Nordella sp. HKS 07: one gene and its partner. The protein of the gene in region 1 interacts with the protein of each later gene in a pairwise test. Links are inferred from orthologs where the notes say so. Each region holds a gene or a part of one and is shown on either strand. Other genes may lie near its edges.

Region 1 (3,316 bases):
CGGCGACCTGACGCGTGACCGCATCATCACCGCCATGGTCGGCCGCGAAGTGATTTCGGCGCGCCAGCTTCACCGCTCCGAGTTGGAGGCCCCCGTCCTCGCCGTGAAGGATCTGTCGCTCGACATCATGACGCGGCGTGGCGCGCGGCGCGTCATCGACGGCGTTTCCTTCGCCGTGCGGCCCGGCGAGATTCTGGGCATTGGCGGACTACTGGGCTCCGGCCGCACCGAGATTCTCGAGACGATCTTCGGCGCCAGCGTGGGCCGCGGTGGTGGCGAGATCACCATCGGCGGAAAACCCGTCGCCATATCCTCGCCGCAGCGGGCGCGCGCTCTGGGGCTCGCTTTCGTGCCGGAAGACCGCAAGCTGAAAGGTCTCGTGCTGTCCGACACGATATCCGACAATGTCGCCTTGCCGTCCTTCGCCGAGCTGTCGCGCTTCGGGATGCGGCGCATCGCGCGCGAGGAGAGTGCCGCGGCGCGGCAGATCCGCAACCTTGCCATCGTCTGCCGCAATCCAAGGCAGAACAGCGCCACCTTGTCCGGCGGCAACCAGCAGAAGGTCGTGCTCGGCAAATGGCTCGAGACCCGGCCGCGGGTCCTCCTGCTCGATGAACCGACACGCGGCATCGATGTCGGCGCCAAGCAGGAAATCCACGATCTTATTCTGGCGCTGGCGCGCGACGGTCTCGCGGTCGTGGTGGTGAGCTCGGAATTGCCGGAGCTGCTCCATCTGTCCGACCGCATCCTGGTGATGAGCGAGGGCCGGCCGCAAGGTCTACTGAGCCGGGCACAGGCGAGCGAGGAGGCGGTCATGCGCCTCGCCGCGAGAGGTCATCGCGATGCGACGATAGCCGTGGAGGAACTGCCGTCATGAAGCTGTGGCGCACTCTGTCGGCGACCAAGCTCTATTGGGGCCTCTTACTGCTCTTCGCCATCGGCGTCGTATTTTCGCCCGAGACCTCGAGCGGCAAGAACATTTTTCTCTCCTATGGCAATCTCACCGACGTCCTGCGCCAGGTGTCGATCATCGGTCTCGCCGCCGTCGGCATGACCACGGTCATCCTCATCGCCGGCATCGATCTCTCGGTCGGCTCGCTGATGGCCTTCGCCTCCGTCGTCACCGGCATGCTGCTCACCCAGGAAGGCTGGACGCCGGCAGCCACTATGGCGGTGCCGGCGCTGGCGATCGTCGCCTTCCTGATCTTCGCCGGCCTCGCGCGGTTCATCTTCACCAATCTGGCGCGCGGCGACGAGGCGGTAGGGCATCATGAGACGGTGATCCTCGATCCCCTGCGCCGCGTCTGGATTCCGCTCGCCGCCGGCACTGTCGCGGCCATTCTCGCCGCCCTTTATGCCGCAAGCCATGTCCCGACCAAGTTCGGCGTCGTCGCCGTGCTGCTCGTCGTGCCCGCGCTCGGACTTCTGCTGGGCGCCCTGAACGGCATCATCATCGTGCGCGGCAGGCTGCAGCCCTTCATCGTGACGCTCGCGATGATGGTGGCGGCGCTCGGCATTGCGCGGCTCACCGCCGGACAGAACAGCGCGGTGCTGCCGGTCTATCCGGGCTCCAACGCCACCGCCGACTTCAACAATCTGCGCTCCATGCTGTGGGGCGTGGCGCCGGTGCCGGGCCTCTTCTTCATCGCCGCGGCGATCATTTATGGCGCCCTGCTGCGGTTCACTGCTTTCGGCCGCTATGTCTATGCCATCGGCGGCAATGAGGAGGCGACAAGGCTGTCGGGCGTCAAGGTTGACCGGGTGAAGATCACCGTCTATGCCTTTTCCGGCATGCTGGCGTCGATCGCGGGCGTCCTCTATGTGGCGCAATATCGCCAGGGCAAGCCCGATGCCGGGGCGGGGCTCGAGCTCGACGCCATTGCCGCGGTGGTGATCGGCGGCACCAGCCTGATGGGCGGGCGCGGCAGCATCGCCGGCACCATCGTCGGCGTTCTCATTTTCGGGCTGCTCTCCAATATTCTGCAGCTCCACAATATCAATTCCAATCTCCAGCTGGTGCTCAAGGGTTTGATCATCGTGGTCACTGTGCTGGTGCAGGAACGCAATCTCGACGGGCTGTTCGGCAGCTGGTCATTCAAGGGCCAGGACCGGAAGGCGCAAGCGGGGTCGGCTGCCATTCAGCCGGGTAAAAGCAAGGAATCTTCATGACAGGAGGAAGACACATGAAACGTCGTGATTTCGTCAGACTGTCCGTGCTTGCCGCCGGTGCGCCCTTGACCATCTACCTGCCGCTGGGCGTCAGCCCCGCCCGTGCCGAGGCGAAATGGAAGATCGGCTTCTCGCAGGTCACCACCATCGAGCCGTGGCGCGTCCAGTTCAACAAGGACATCGAGGCGGAAGCGAAGAAACATCCGGAGGTCGAGCTCATCATCACCGATGGCGAAGACAAGACGGAGAAGCAGGTCGCCGATGTCGAGAACCTGATCCGCCAGGAGATCAACGCGCTGCTCATCTCGCCCAAGGAATCGGCGGGCCTCACCGGCGTCGTCGAGCAGGCGATCGACGCCAAGATCCCGGTCATCGTGCTCGACCGCAATGTCGAGACCGACCGCTACGCGCAGTTCATCGGCGGCGACAATGTGGTGATCGGGCGCGCCGCCGGAGAGCATGCGGTGAAGCTCCTGGGCGGCCCTGGTGCTGCCAAGGGCAAGCTGGTCGAGATCTGGGGTGGTCTCGGCACCCAGGCCTCGCATGACCGCCATGACGGCTTCCACGAATTCACCGACAAGGAGGCGGGCATCGAGAACCTGCTCGACCAGCAGTCGGCCGATTGGAAGCAGGCGGCGGCCTACGACATCATGGCGACGGCCTTGCGCAACCACGAGAAGATCGATCTCGTCTATGGCCACAACGACCCCATGGCCTATGGCGCCTATCTCGCCGCCAAGGATGTCGGGCGCGAGAAGGAGATGATGTTCTTGGGCGTCGACGCTCTGCCGAACGAGGGCGTGACCTGGGTCCATAATGGCGAGCTCACCGCCACCTTCCTCTATCCGACACCGGGCGCCGAGGGCCTGCGCCAGGCGATCAAGCTCCTCAATGGCGAGAAGATCGAGAAGAAGATCGTGCTGCCCACCATGACGGTGACCAAGGAAAACGCCGATCAGATCATGAAGGAGAACGGGCTGCTGTAGTATCACCCTCGCCCCGCAAGCGCGGGGAGAGGGTAGGGGCCCGACGCGAAGCGGCGGGAAGGGTGAGGGGCCTGTGCGTAGCCTTTAAACAAGCCCCTCACCTCCCATTGCTACGCAATGGGTCCCTCCCTCTCCCCTCTTCGAGGGGCGAGGGTGAGTTT
Region 2 (3,303 bases), 750 kb from region 1 along the record:
CACATCCACCCAGCGCCGCTCGCGGGCCGAGCGCGCCATGCCGTGGATGACGCGTTCGATCTTCAGGCCTTCGGCGAAATTGACGAAGCATTCGTCTCCGCTGGCGATGCAGTCGAGAAGATGCTTCGCCTCGATCACCTTGAGCTCGTTGAAGCCGAGCTGATGGCCGGGCGCGGGGGTGAACTGCCCGTAGGGTGAATGGACGGGACCGGTGAGGATGGTGCGGAAGCCGCGCGTCGCTTCCGGGCCTTCCGTCATATAGAGCTGCAATTCATTGAGGCGCTCCTGATCGAAAGTGAGCATGCCCTTGGTGCCATGGACCTCGAAGCGGATCAGGTTCTTGCGGCCCCAGGCGGCGCGGCTCGAAGCGAGCGTACCCGAGACACCGGATTTGAAGCGCACGATGGCATGGGCGATGTCTTCATTCTCGACCTCGCGCATCTCACTCGTGCCGGGCACCGGCCGTTCCTTCACCACCGTTTCCATGTCGGCCGAGACGGAAGCGATATCGCCGATGAGAAGATGCGCGAAGCTCACCAGATGGCAGGTGATGTCGCCCAGCGTCCCCAAGCCCCACAGATCGATCCGCGCCCTTTTGCTCCAGGGCACATCGGGGGAAGCGAGATAGTCCTCATCGACCTGCCCGCGAAAATGCACGATCTCGCCGATGGCTTTGGTTTCGATCAGCTTCCTGGCATGCAGCACGGCGGGATTCTTGATGTAGTTGTAGCCGAGCAGCGTGCGGCCTTTGGCTTTCGCGGCGGCCGCCGTCATGGCCTCGGCTTCATCGAGGGTAAGCGCCATCGGCTTCTCGCACCAGACATGTTTGCCGGCTTCAAGGAAGGCGACCGCCATCTCGCGATGAACATTGTTGGGCGCGGTGATCGAGACGATATCGATGCGTTTGTCGTCGACGAGCTTGCGCCAGTCCGTCTCGGCACGAGCGAAGCCATATTCGGCGGCGCGCTTGCTGGTCATAGCCGGATCGATGTCGCACAAGGTCTCGAGCCTGATCTCGGGAACATCGCCGAAGACGGGTCGCACATGGCTCCAGGCCATGGCGTGGCATTTGCCCATGAAGCCGGTGCCGATCAGGCCGATGCCGAGAGATGCCATGTAAGTCCCTCACAACGCTTCCCCCACTCGTCATGGCCGGGCCTGACCCGGCTATCCAGCCTCGACGCCATACAGTTGCTGCACGGATGGGCTGGATGGCCGCCTCAAGGGCGGCCATGACGAACTAGGAGGCAAGTCCCCGACTTTCGCCGGGACCTGCCGCAACTTCAAGACCGAACCGAGTTCACTTGTACTGGTCGGCATTGTCCTTGGTGACGAGCACCGTGCCGGTATCGATCACCGCGTCGATCTTCTCGCCCTTCTGGAGCTTGATCAGATTCTCGACGGCGAAGGCGCCCATATTCTTTGGCGCCTGTGCGACGGAGGCCGTCATATCGCCGGCGATGATCGAGGCGGCCGCGTCCGGATTGGCGTCGAAGCCGACCACCATGACGTCCTTGAGCTTATTGGCCGACTTGAGGGCCTCTACTGCGCCCAGCGCCATATTGTCGTTCGAGGCGAAGACCGCCTTGATATTCGGATTGCCGGTGAGGATGTTCTCCATCACCGACTGGCCCTTGGCGCGGTCCCAGTCGGCCGGCTGCTCGGCGACGACCTTGAGGCCACAGCCTTCCAGGCCTTCCTTGGCGCCGGTGGCGCGGGCCTGGCCGGTCGACTGCGTGATGATGCCCTGCAGGATCACCACTTCCGATCCCTTCTCGATCTTGGAGCAGATGAAATCGGCGGCGAGCTTGGCGCCGACCTGGTTGTTGGTGCCGATGAAGGTCACGCCTTCATTGGTGCCCTTGGTGTCGACGAAGACGACCGGCACATTCTTGGCCTTGGCCGCATCGACGACCGGCGCCAGCGCATTGGGATCGGTCGGCGCCAGAGCGAGGCCGGATATGCCCTTGGCCAGCATGTCCTCGAGCTGTCCGATCTGCGCCTGCACATCGGATTCGGCCGGCGGCGACATGACGACGACCTCGACGCCGAGCTCCTTACCCTTCGCTTCGGCGCCCGCCTGCACCGCCGCCCAGAACGGGTTGCCGGCACCCGGGCCCTTCATGTCGAGCACGATCGGATCGGCGAAGGCCGAGCCGGCGAAGCCGAGTGCGGCAAGAGCGGCACCCGCGATCAGCAATTTCTTCATCTTACTCCTCCCTTGGAACATGATGTCTCCAACACGCAGGACAGCCGGCACGGAGACAAGGCCGGCTGCGAAATTTCTACCTTCGTGTCGCGGCGCGCCGCCTGAGCACGTCGATATAGACGGCGATGATGATGATGAGGCCGATGAGAATCTGCTGCCAGAACGGGCTGATATTGTTGAGATTGAGCCCGTTGCGCAAAAGCCCCATGATCAGCACGCCGGCCAGCACGCCCAGGACCGTGCCGCGCCCGCCGAAGAAACTGGCGCCGCCGATGATCACCGCGGCGATGGCATCGAGCTCGTTGCCGACACCGGCGAGCGGAAAGCCCGAATCGGTGCGCCCGGCGAGCAGCAGCGCCGCGAGCCCGGCGAAGAAACCGCAGATCGCATAGACATAGACCAGCACACGGTCGACATCGATGCCTGAGACGCGCGCCGCCTGCGGATTGCCGCCGATGGCGAAGATGTGGCGGCCCATATTGGTCCGGTTGAGAAAGAACCATAGAGCCACGGCGCAGACGATGACCAGGAGCAGGCTGAAGGGTATGCCGGCCGGCGGCGTGAAGACCTGGTAACCAAGGAACTCGGTAAAGACTTTCTGTCCGGCGTAACGCACTTCGGGCTGGAGGCCGGAGATCGGCGCCTGGCTGATGAGGCTGGTGAGCCCGCGCGCGATGTTGAGCGTGCCGAGCGTCATGATGAAGGGATGCGGCAGCTTGAGCAGCGTATAGCCGAGCCCGTTGACGAGGCCGCAGGCGGTGCCGACCAAAGGACCGATGAGCAGCACGATCGGCCAGGGCACGCCCGCTTTGTCGGCGACTGCGAGGCAGATGATCGACAGTCCGAGAACCGATCCCACCGACAGATCTATGCCGGCGGTGATGATCACCACGAACATGCCGAGCGCCAGCATGGCCGGATAGGCATTCTGCTTGATGATGTTGGAAAGATTGGTGGCCGACAGGAAGGTCGCCGGCTGGGTGGCATAGAGGATCGCCATCATGACAAGGACCACGACGATGATGCCGTAGCTTTCGAGGAAACGGGACAGGGCCGGATTATTGCTGATCATCAATGCACCCGGTCATGGGCGA

Evidence for each region.
Region 2: the proteins of G5V57_RS12905 (region 1) and G5V57_RS09290 interact in binary tests that used the Escherichia coli proteins (3 or more experiments, as listed by UniProt). The link is inferred for Nordella sp. HKS 07 from one-to-one orthologs.

Annotation. Positions count from the first base shown.
Region 1 is NZ_CP049258.1:2,733,500-2,736,815, forward strand. Bases 22-3,021 are described here. They hold G5V57_RS12905 (ABC transporter permease), read left to right. Parts: upstream 22-873; coding sequence 874-2,169; downstream 2,170-3,021. Other genes in these bases: G5V57_RS12900 (sugar ABC transporter ATP-binding protein), read left to right, coding at 22-877; G5V57_RS12910 (substrate-binding domain-containing protein), read left to right, coding at 2,184-3,021. In the rest of the region: more of G5V57_RS12900, read left to right, coding at 1-21; more of G5V57_RS12910, read left to right, coding at 3,022-3,155; G5V57_RS12915 (fumarylacetoacetate hydrolase family protein), read right to left, coding at 3,266-3,316. UniProt on the Escherichia coli protein: Part of the ABC transporter complex RbsABC involved in ribose import.
Region 2 is NZ_CP049258.1:1,980,260-1,983,562, forward strand. Bases 256-3,242 are described here. They hold G5V57_RS09290 (sugar ABC transporter substrate-binding protein), read right to left. Parts: upstream 2,210-3,242; coding sequence 1,301-2,209; downstream 256-1,300. Other genes in these bases: G5V57_RS09285 (Gfo/Idh/MocA family protein), read right to left, coding at 256-1,116; G5V57_RS09295 (ABC transporter permease), read right to left, coding at 2,286-3,242. Outside these bases: more of G5V57_RS09285, read right to left, coding at 1-255; more of G5V57_RS09295, read right to left, coding at 3,243-3,281; G5V57_RS09300 (ATP-binding cassette domain-containing protein), read right to left, coding at 3,281-3,303. UniProt on the Escherichia coli protein: Part of the ABC transporter complex RbsABC involved in ribose import. Binds ribose. Also serves as the primary chemoreceptor for chemotaxis.